Regions from separate parts of the Nocardioides xinjiangensis genome, predicted to be linked through region 3. Evidence: predicted binding sites of a transcription regulator. Region 3 holds the regulator's gene; each other region holds the start of a gene.
What was found. Region 3 encodes LexA, which represses DNA repair genes until DNA is damaged. Its sites were predicted from a motif close to TCGAACANNTGTTCGA; they were not measured.

Region 1 (3,624 bases), 1.4 Mb from region 3:
TCCGGCGGCGTCGACTCCGCCGTCGCGGCGGCCATCGTCCAGCGGGCGATCGGCGACCGGCTGCACTGCGTGTTCGTCGACCACGGTCTGCTCCGCGAGGGCGAGGCCGAGCAGGTCGAGCGCGACTTCGTCGCCGCGACGGGCGTGAACCTGCACGTCTACGACGCCCGGGAGACCTTCCTCGCCGCGCTCGCCGGCGTGACGGACCCAGAGGAGAAGCGCAAGATCATCGGCCGGGAGTTCATCCGGGCCTTCGAGGCCGCGGAGGTGCAGGTCCTCGGCGAGGCGGCCGAGCACGGCGAGAAGGTCGGCTTCCTGGTCCAGGGGACGCTCTACCCCGATGTCGTCGAGTCCGGCGGCGGCGCCGGCACCTCCAACATCAAGTCGCACCACAACGTCGGCGGGCTGCCCGAGGACCTCGAGTTCCAGCTCGTCGAGCCGCTGCGCACGCTCTTCAAGGACGAGGTTCGCCTCGTCGGCGAGCAGCTCGGCCTGCCGGCCGAGATGGTGTGGCGCCAGCCGTTCCCGGGGCCGGGCCTCGGCATCCGCATCATCGGCGAGGTGACCGCCGACCGGCTCGACATCCTGCGCCGCGCCGACGCGATCGCGCGCCAGGAGCTCACCCGCGCCGGCCTCGACCGCGACATCTGGCAGATGCCGGTCGTGCTCCTCGCCGACGTCCGCTCCGTCGGTGTCCAGGGCGACGGGCGGACCTACGGCCACCCAGTCGTGATCAGGCCCGTAACCTCCGAGGACGCCATGACCGCCGACTGGGGCCGGCTGCCCTACGAGGTCATGGAGCGGATCTCCACGCGCATCACCAACGAGGTGGCCGAGGTCAACCGGGTCACCCTCGACATCACCTCGAAGCCGCCGGGCACCATCGAGTGGGAGTGAGCCGGGGTCGTACGGCCGGAGCCTGCGCGACCTCGACCCGTCGTTGAGTCGCGACTGCCAGGGCTCGAGGCTGCGGCTGCGGCTGGCCACGGGTGACCCCGGTCGGCGAGTGCGTGCTGTCGCGCTCGCCCGGCGACGGCACGAGCGCCACCCGTACGTCCGGCGCGACGAGCACGTCGCTCCCCGCTAGGCGCTCATGTGTGCGTGCCCGGTCGTGTCGTCGCTATGGCGAGGAGGGCGCCCGGCGGGGGAGCGCCTCTGGTTTGCGGTGCCTGACCGCTGGTCCCTCGTCCGGCACCGCCGTGCGCCCGGACCTATCGAGACGTGCCACCGGCCCCGCCATGGCATGTCTGGCGGGGTGTGGGGCGGGGTTATGGTCGGCGGGGTCGCGGCACGGTGGGCCGATGGGATGGATCGGGTGGGTCGAGTGTTGTGGTGCCGGTGTGGTCGCGTCGGTAGTGGTGGCCGTGGAGGCTGGTCCACTCGAAGATGCCGTTCGAGGTCATGCGGTAGTGCCAGGCGGTGTGGGTCTTGAGGCGGTGGTGGGAGCGGCACAGGGCGGCGAGGTTGTGGGTCGCGGTCGGGCCGGGTTGGGGTCGGCCGTCTGCGTCGGCGTGGTGGTCGTGGGCGATGACGTGGTCGATGTCGCAGCTGCGGGCGGGGCGGGTGCACCAGGGGAAGACGCAGGTGCGGTCACGCAGGATGACGTGCTCCCTGATCCGGTCGGGGATGGCATAGCCGGGCGCGGTGAGGTCGGTGTTGAGGTCGATGACCGGTTTGACGGTGACCTTGGTGCGGCTGTCGCCGCACCAGCTCCTGACCTGGTCGAGCAGCAGCAGCCGCTGGCGCTCCTCGAGCCGGCCGGTCGGCCCGAACACCGTCTCGCCGTCCGGGGTGAGCGCCGTCTCGAAGTGGGCGTGCAGCACCACCTCCCGGGCGACGGGCAGCCCATCCCCGCCCCGCATGCCGGCAACTCCCGTCGTGCCGTGACCGACGGCGCTGTCGTGGGCGGGGGCGCTACGCATGCCTGAGGTGTGGAGGTCGAGGGCGGTCTGGGTGCGGGCCAGGTCGCCGAGGGCGGCGGCGCGGCGGGCGTCGAGCGACGCGGTGGAGCCGAGTGCCTTCAACGTCTCGGCGCCGTGGGCCAGGGCGCGGTCGAGGTCGAGGGCGTCGGCGATGTCGAGCTCGGCCTCGAGGCGCATGGTGCCGGCGTAGTGCACGTCCTCGTCGTGGACGGTGGCGTGGCGCGGGTCGACGGTGAGGTACCCGTCCTCGGGGTCGGCGGTGCGGTCCGCTGTGGCGAGGTGGTGGCGCGTGATGGCTTCGGCCACGAGCCGGTCCAGCTGTGCGGGTCCGACCTTCCGGCGACGGCGGCGACCTGGGTGTCGACCCAGCCTGCTGCGTCGACGGTGAGCGCCGGGGTGGCGTGGATGGTGGCTTCCGCGACGGCGCGGGCCCGCCATGGCGGCACGGCTCCGGCGTGGACCTGCGTCCACAGCCGTGGCAGGCGGTGCCGCAGCTCGAGGGCGTGCCCGACCAGCCGTTTGGCCGCGGTGGTCGAGACGCCCAGCACGGCGCCGAGCTCGGCGATGCAGAACTCCGCCACCAGCGGGCAGCCGTCGCCGGCGATGGGCTCCTCGTGCTCGCACGACGGCACGGTGAACGTCGCGGCGGAGTGGATCGACTCCGGCGGGTGCAGGTCGGCCCACCGGGCCGCGAGGTCGAGCTGCCGAGCCGCAGCGGCGTTCTCCGCCACACGCGCCTCACGCGCCGCGAACAGCAGCTCGAAAGCGGTGAGGTCCTCCACGGCACCTGCGTCCGCGTCAGCCACTGGCCCGATCATGTGTTCGATTCTAGGCGCCGCCACCGACAGCGGCCATGGGTTGAACGACGCTGTGGATAGTGCTGCCCGACCGGAAGCCTTGGCGGGGAGACCACCTCGTCTACGACACGCACGCCGCGGCCCGGGGTGCGCGCCCGCCTCGTGCGCGCACCCCGTCCCGCGAGGGCGGTCGCCCTCAGCGCACTCCCACGGACGACCGGCGGCGGGCTGCGACGACCGGGAGGCCCAACGCGGCGCACCCACCTCCCCGCGGGCGCACCCACGCCCACCGCCCCCCCACACCAACGACCGCCAGCACGACCACGACCGAAACTGCCCCTAGGGTGACCGCATGGGAGCCCGTCGGTGGATCGTGGCGGCGGAGAACGCCTGGGACAGCGCCAGGGCGCGGCGCGGGGCGTCCCGCACTCCGGCCCACTTCCGCATCGAGTCCTACGGCGGGCACGGGACGGGCGCCGGCGTCGTCGTACGCGGCCGGGTGGTGGACGACCCTCCGCTGTCCAGCGCCGTGGAGGGGGAGGGGGTGCGCGCCGCGGTCGGGCGCTCGGTCCGCGCCTTCCTCACCGACGAGCTGCCGGGCGTGCCGCTGCGGGTCAGGGTGGGCGACGCGGAGGCGGCGGCGGTGTCCGACGGCGAGGGCTACTTCCGCGTGCGGCTCGAGCCCGGGCCGCTGGCCGGACCGTGGGCGACGGCGACGGTCGGGCTCGACGGGGTCCACCGCGGGCTCACGGAGCCGCACACGACGGAGGTCCGGGTCCGCGTCCCGTCGCAGGAGGCCGCGTTCGGCGTGATCTCCGACGTGGACGACACGATCCTGGAGACCGGGGTGCAGCGGATCGGCCGGATGCTGCTGCACACCTTCACCGGGTCCGCGCTCACGCGCA
Region 2 (3,624 bases), 1.3 Mb from region 3:
ACCCGCCGACCGACCTCAACGGGGCGGCCGACTACCGCCGGCACCTCGCGCGGGTGCTCACCCGCCGCGCCGTCCTCGCAGCCGCCGGGGCGTCGTAGTGGAGCTGAGCCACCGCTTCACCGTGCCGATCGGCGTCGAGGAGACGTGGGCGCACTTCAACGACATCGCGTCGGTGGCCGAGTGCTTCCCCGGGGCCGAGGTGACCGAGGCCGACGAGCAGTCCTTCTCCGGGTCGGTGAAGGTGAAGCTGGGACCGATCGCCCTGCAGTACAACGGCAGCGGCACGTTCGTGGAGAAGGACGCCGGGGCCCACCGGTTCGTCGTCGACGCGAAGGGCAAGGACAAGCGGGGCAACGGCACGGCGGGGGCGAAGGTCACGGTCGTGATGACCGACGCCGGTGGATCGACCGACGTCTCCGTCGAGACCGACCTCTCCATCACCGGCAAGCCCGCCCAGTTCGGCCGCGGCGTCATGCAGGACGTGTCGGACAAGCTGCTCGGGCAGTTCGTCGCCTGCCTCGAGCAGCGGCTCGCCGCGCCGTCACCGGCCACCGTCGCCGAGGCGGGCGGCGAGCCGTCGGCCGACGCGCCGCCGGTGACCGCCGCCGGGCCGGCGCTCGACCAGCCGCTGCCCGGCCGGCCGGCGCCCGACCGGCCCGCGCCCGGCGCCCGGACCGACGCGCTCGACCTCGGCACCGCGGTGCTGCCGGTGATCGCCAGGTCCTACTGGAGGCAGGCGGTCGCGGTGCTCGCCGGGCTGGTGGTGCTGCGCCGGCTCCTGCGGAGGTGAGCTCGCGACGTCCGGGCTCAGAAGACGTTGAGCGGGCGGAACTGCACGGAGATGCGTGGGCCCGAGTGGGCCACCTTCGGCACGGCGTGCTCCCAGGTGCGCTGGCACGAGCCGCCCATCACCACGAGGTCGCCGTGTCCCATCGTCAGCGCGATCGACGAGCCGCCGCCGCGGGGACGGAGCAGCAGCCGCCGCGGGTCGCCGACGCTCACGATCGCGACCATGGTGTCGGCGGTGCGGCCGCGGCCGATGGTGTCGCCGTGCCACGCGACCGAGTCGCGACCGTCGCGGTAGTAGCAGCAGCCGGCGGTCACGAACGGCTCGCGCAGCTCGGGGAGGTAGTGGGCCGTGAGGTCGGCGCGGGCCCGGGCGAGAGCCGGGTGCGGCAGCGGGGCGCCCTGGAGGTAGGTGTGCACGAGCCGCGGCACGTCGACCACGGCGTCGTACATCTCACGCCGCTCCGCCCGCCATGGCACGCGCTCGACCAGGGCGGAGAAGACGGCGTCGGGGTCGGTCAGCCAGTCGCGCTGCACGTCGACCCACGCCCCGCGTGTCAGCCGCCGGCGCTCGGGTGACAGCGCCGCGGAGACCGCGGCGGGCTCGGCGAACAGGGACGTCTGGAAGTCCACGGCCTCGAGTGTACCGGATGATCGAACACAAGTTCGAACATCAAGAATCATCCAAGGTCTCGACCCGGCTTGGTCAATTTGCGGACGCCGGTCCAGCCCAGTCCTAGCCTGACTGCCATGGATCCGGTGGACCTCGTCGTACCGCGACAGCGGGCGCTCAAGCACGTGCAGGTCCGCGAGCACGTCCGCGCCCTCATCGAGACGCAGCCGCCGGGCTCGGCGGCCCCGTCCGAGCGTGAGCTGGTGGCGCGGTTCGGCGTGGCGCGGATGACCGTCCGCCAGGCGCTCGACGCGCTGGTGGCCGAGGGTCTGCTCGAGCGCATCCCCGGCCGCGGCACGTTCGTCGCCCAGCCGCCCACGTCCGCCGGCCGGCTCACCTCGTTCACCGAGGAGGTGCGGCGCCGGGGCATGCTCCCGGAGTCGCAGACGCTGCTGGCCCGCGTCGAGCAGGCCGGGCCGGGCGTGGCCCGCGCGCTCGACATCTCGCCGGGCGACCCGGTGCTGCACTGGCGCCGGCTGCGTCGGGCCGACCAGGCCGTCGTCTGCGTCGAGGACGCCTACCTCAACGAGGTCCTCCTGCCGGGGTTCCTGCAGCACGGCACGCCCACGAGCCTTTACGACGCGTTGGCCGCCCGCGGCCTGCGCCCCACCGAGGCCGAGGACTCCATCAGCGCCGACCGCGCGAGCGCCGACGAGGCCGCCATGCTCGACATCGCCGTGGGTGACCCGGTGCTGCGCCACGCCCGGCGAGCGGTGTCCGACGGGCGCATCGTGGAGGTCTCGCGCACGTGCTACCGGCACGACCGGTTCACGGTCTACCTCCAGCTCAACGACCGCTGAGCTCTCCCAGCTCGCGCTCGAGGTTCGCCCGCGCGGCCGCCTCCCACAGCTCGCGCGCGGGCGCGGTGTGGAAGACGTACGGCTTCGCCGCGAGGTCGCGGAGCACCGCCGCGCGACCTGCGCGGAAGTCGGCGTCCGGCACCTCGGCGAAGTCGGCCCGCACCCCCGCGACGTAGGCGTCGTAGCGCTCGGGCGGCGCGGCCAGGATCGCGAGGTCGGCGTCGCTGAGCGCACACGCCGCCGGGTCCTCGTCGGAGGGTCGGTGGTGCGCGGTCATCCGCACCAGCCGCGCCACCTCCTCGGCGTACGGCTCGGGGAGCGCGCGCTCGGCCCACGCGGCCGACCGCTCCTCGTCGTCGTCGGCGCCGTCGTAGACCGCGTCGTGGAACCACGCGGCCAGGCGGACGGTGACCGGGTCGAAGTCGGCGCCCGCCGCGGCCAGCCGGTCGAGCCGGTCGAGCACCTCGGTGAGGTGGAGCCGGTCGTGGTAGCCGGGGCGGTCCCAGGCGGCGAGCAGCTCGTCGCGCAGGTCGTGCCGGCCCGGCAGTGGCCAGCGATCGGCGAGGCTCACGTGCCGGCCCGGTCCTGCAGGGCGCGCGCGTGGGCGTGGGCCGGCGCCATCGCCCAGCGGATGGTGCGGGTCGCCGCGGCGCCCAGCAGCCGGTTGGTCACCGGCGGCGCGGGCGGCAGCCGGAGCTCGCGGCGCGCCTCCGGCGGCAGCAGCCCGATCGCAGCGGTCACGAGGGACAGGTATCCCGGCCGGGCGGCGAGGGGCAGGTCGGGGTGCAGCACGAGGAACCGGATGGCGTCGACCGCGGCCGGTGTCCCTCGCAGCTCCGGACCGTACGCCGCCAGGACCGCGCGCAGCTCGTCGACGGAGGTCGGTGGGTCGATGACCCCGAGGTGGCGGGCCGGCACGCCCGCCTGGGCGACGTACTCGTCGCGCTCCGCTCCGACCAGCGGGCGGTGGCCGTAGCGGTCGTGCGCGGCGAGGAAGCTGTCGATCTCGGCAGCGTGCACCCAGCCGAGCAGGTGAGGGTCCGAGGCGGCGTACGGCGTCCCGTCGGGCATCGTGCCCGTGACCGACTCGTGCGCGCGCTGGACCGCGCGGATGACCTGCAGGGCGTCGCGCTCGGCGCCGAAGGTGGTCATCGCGATGTAGATCGAGACCTGCGCCAGCCGCCCCCACATGTCGCCGCGGTAGCCCGAGTGGTCCGCGACCCCCTGCATCGCGGCCGGGTGCAGGGACTGGAGCATCACCGCCCGGATGCCCCCGACGAACATCGACGCGTCGCCGTGGACGCGCGCGACGGGGGAGTCGGGCGCGAACCAGCGGGGGCCGGGCGTGCCGTGCACCCGCTCGCG
Region 3 (3,624 bases):
GGAGTTCGCGCTAGAGGAGTAGTCCGCGTACGTCCACACGCATTCAGCCGAGACGCCATCCATTCCGACCGCGAGACATGAATCAGCTTGAGCGGGCGCCGGGACGATGAGGACCGGACAAAGCGCCGCCAAGACGAGGAGGGCTATCGCGCGGGACATCACAAAATCCCGTAGTACGACACTGACCACTGGTCACTTCGACGTTTGAGAATCACGAGAAGAGTGGTTCTGCCTGCTGGCAGCACTTCAGGCTCGGCGCTGGGGCCGCGCTTGATGACAGTCTCAGGGAGGGTCTTGGTGACTTGGAAAGTCGGCGGCTTCCCTTTCCGGGACCGAATGCTGTTGATGGTCGAGCCAGCGAATTCGACCGTGCCATCACTTGCGTACACCTTCTCGACCGACTTCACGAAGGTTTTGCAGGCCTTGCATGAGTCCTCCACCAGAGCCTCATAGGTGGCGGTTTCCCCCGTCACCTGCATCTCGTCGCCGGCCTTGACCCAGCGCCGGATGAAGTCCTCCGGACTCTCCGCCTCAGGCGTCTCGGCCTCGACCGGAGTCGGGGTAGGCGACGAGCTCGACGGTTCGGGCATCTTCGGCGTCGGCTCCGTCGTCGGTTCGCCGTCCGAGCACCCGGCGATCAGCAGCGGGACCGCGAGGATGAGCGCCAGTGCGCGGCGTACGTGCATGTCGTGCCTCCCGAGAACAACGCCTGCACCACGAAACTACCCACCGCGGTGGCCGGTCAACCACCCTCGCAACCTCAGTTGTGGACGACGTCCGAAGATGCGCCGAGGGGCGGGCCCGCAGGCCCGCCCCTCGCCTTCCCCTTGGTCCACCAGCCGGGGTCGAAGCGGCTGGTGGAGGCCTCGCGCGTCAGTCGGTGGCGACCGGGACGCGGAGCTTCTGGCCGGCCGAGAGGCCGGCGGACTCGAGGGCGTTGAGCCGCTCGATCTCGCTCATCACGGAGCGGACGTCGCCGTCGGTCGCGATCTCGCTGGCGATCCCCCACAGGGTGTCTCCGGGCGCGACCTGGACGATCTCGGTCGGGGCGGGCTTTCCGGCCTCGTCGGTGCCGACGGCACCACCGGCGAGCATGAACGCCACGCCGAGGACCAGGAACAGCGAGGTCAGGAAGACGACCAGTCGGCCACGGCGGGTCAGGCGCACCGTCGAGCGGGCGCGGGCCGGGGTGACCGGGGTCCGGAAAGCGGGGGAAAGGCTGAGGGTGCTCATGGTGGCCTCCTGGGGAAGATCAGCCGTGGGTGTCTGTCGAGCGAATGTCTAGTCGGAGCCACCGACAGCGGCTTCTCGCCATCGGCGTCGAGCAGACGTTCGATCGAACGTGTGTACGACGTTAGAGCACCTGTTCGAACAACGCAAGCACCAGGTCGAACAATCGTTCGCCACGCGCCAAGCGCCCCGGCGCACGAAACTGATCGCCGGTCAGCAACGCACGTACGCCCAGCACCGATGCCAACCGCGACACGCGGAGTTCGAACAGGTGTTTGATCCCCTCCCGCCGACAGGACTACGGTGAGCACACCTGCTCCTGTCCCATCCGAGCCGCGGAGGGAGCCGGCAACCGTACTGGAGGAGCCCATGGCCAAGTCCGACGACAAGAACGTCATCGAGATGCCCGACGGACCCCCGGACGCCACCGGCCTGACCCCGCGCCAGCAGCGCGTGCTGGCCACGATCAAGGACTCCATCGAGTCCAAGGGATACCCGCCGTCGATGCGTGAGATCGGCCAGGCCGTCGGCCTCACCTCCTCCTCCAGCGTCGCCCACCAGCTCCGCGTGCTGGAGAGCAAGGGCTTCCTCAAGCGCGACCCCAACCGGCCCCGCGCCCTCGAGGTGTTCCTGCCCGAGGTGATGGCCGCGCGCCGCTCCATCTCGAGCGCAGACGAGACCAGCATCGACGAGACGGGCATCGGTGACGCCGCCCCGGCCGCGGTCAACATCCCGGTCGTCGGCCGGATCGCCGCCGGCGGCCCGATCCTCGCCGAGGAGCAGGTCACCGACGTGTTCCCGCTCCCGAAGCAGCTCGTCGGCGACGGCACCCTCTTCCTGCTCGAGGTCTCCGGCGACTCCATGGTCGACGCGGCGATCTGCAACGGCGACTACGTCGTGATCCGCCAGGAGCAGACCGCGACCAACGGCCAGATCGTCGCGGCGATGATCGAGGGCGAGGCGACGGTCAAGACGTTCCAGCGCAAGGACGGCCACGTCTGGCTGCTGCCCCACAACGAGGCCTACGACCCCATCCCCGGTGACAACGCCACGATCCTCGGCGTCGTGACCGCGGTGCTGCGCCGCGTCTGAGGCGTCGTACGCCGACCCGCGCGGCGGGCCCGCGGCGCCGCGCGGCCGCCGGTGTAGCCTCGCGCCGATGCCCGAGTCCGCCGTCCCCGACCCACTGGTCTTCCGCACGCGCCCGGGCAACCGCCGCCGGCTCGTGCCGGAGGCGCAGGCCGCGGTCGACCGGCTGGCCGCGGCGGGCGAGCAGTCCGCCTGGCTCAGCCCGCTGGCGTACAACCTGACGATCAGCCACAGCCACCGGTTCGTCTGGTACCGGGTGGCCAAGGTCGCGACGCGCACGATCCGCCACCACTGCGAGCAGCACGGCGTCAGCATGGACGTCGACCACGCGATGCGGATGCGCTACCCGCTCGCCAGCTTCGCCGACTACTTCACCTTCGCGTTCGTGCGCGACCCGCTGGACCGGTTCGTCTCGGCGTGGCACGACAAGGTCGTCGACCACAACTACTACGACTTCGACGCCGCGACCCACGAGCGGATGCAGACCGTCGAGGAGTTCGCCTACTGGACGGCTGCGCAGGACCTGTCCGCGGTGCCAGGGACCGACCAGCACCTCACGCTCCAGAGCCGGATGATCGACCTCAACCGGGTCGACTTCGTCGGCCGGCTCGAGACCTTCGACCGCGACTTCGCCGAGGTCTGCGAGGGCGTCGGCGCCCCCGCCGTGCCGACCGCGCCGCGGAACCAGACCGCCCCCGGCGGGCGCGACCGCCAGGTCTCCGCCGAGCTACGCGAGCTGGTGGCGACGATGTACCGCCGGGACTACCAGCTCTTCGGCTACGCGCCCTGACCGGGCTAGGCGGCGCCGAGCCGCGCGAGCGCCTGACGTACGAGCGCGGGGTCGGTGGTCGACCACATCGGCGGCAGGGACGCCTTGAGGAAGCGGCCGTAGCGCGCGGTCTCCAGGCGCGGGTCGAGCACGGCGACGACGCCGCGGTCGGACGTCGTGCGGATGAGGCGACCGGCGCCCTGCGCGAGCAGGAGCGCGGCATGGGTGGCGGCGACCTGCATGAAGCCGTTGCCGCCGGCCTGGTCGGCGGCCTTCTGGCGCGCCGACATCAGCGGGTCGTCGGGGCGGGGGAACGGGATCCGGTCGATGATCACGAGCTGGCAGGTGTCGCCCGGCACGTCGAGGCCCTGCCACAGCGACAGCGTGCCGAACAGGCACGTGTGCGGGTCCTCGACGAACTGCCTGGCGAGCTCCGGCAGCTGGGCGTCGCCCTGCGCGAGCGTCGTGAGGTGCGGCAACCGGGCCCGGACCGCCTCTGCTGCGGCCTCCGCCGCGCGGCGCGAGGAGAAGAGGCC

Region 1: the regulator LexA is predicted to act here: its motif matches at 2,430-2,445, upstream of J3P32_RS12210 (HNH endonuclease signature motif containing protein).
Region 2: the regulator LexA is predicted to act here: its motif matches at 1,441-1,456, upstream of J3P32_RS11515 (alpha-ketoglutarate-dependent dioxygenase AlkB).

Annotation. Positions count from the first base shown of each region.
Region 1 covers NZ_JAFMSW010000001.1:2,583,124-2,586,747, forward strand. Annotated here, with positions in the region: gene guaA (glutamine-hydrolyzing GMP synthase) at 1-897, shown strand, start outside; gene J3P32_RS12210 (HNH endonuclease signature motif containing protein) at 1,269-2,228, opposite strand; gene J3P32_RS12215 (App1 family protein) at 3,072-3,624, shown strand, end outside.
Region 2 covers NZ_JAFMSW010000001.1:2,440,526-2,444,149, forward strand. Annotated here, with positions in the region: gene J3P32_RS11505 (FAD binding domain-containing protein) at 1-98, shown strand, start outside; gene J3P32_RS11510 (SRPBCC family protein) at 98-790, shown strand; gene J3P32_RS11515 (alpha-ketoglutarate-dependent dioxygenase AlkB) at 808-1,419, opposite strand; gene J3P32_RS11520 (GntR family transcriptional regulator) at 1,537-2,259, shown strand; gene J3P32_RS11525 (HD domain-containing protein) at 2,246-2,830, opposite strand; gene J3P32_RS11530 (oxygenase MpaB family protein) at 2,827-3,624, opposite strand, start outside.
Region 3 covers NZ_JAFMSW010000001.1:1,173,546-1,177,169, forward strand. Annotated here, with positions in the region: gene J3P32_RS05505 (PKD domain-containing protein) at 1-39, opposite strand, end outside; gene J3P32_RS05510 (hypothetical protein) at 159-686, opposite strand; gene J3P32_RS05515 (LysM peptidoglycan-binding domain-containing protein) at 874-1,233, opposite strand; gene lexA (transcriptional repressor LexA) at 1,600-2,322, shown strand; gene J3P32_RS05525 (sulfotransferase family 2 domain-containing protein) at 2,390-3,109, shown strand; gene J3P32_RS05530 (ATP-dependent DNA helicase) at 3,115-3,624, opposite strand, start outside.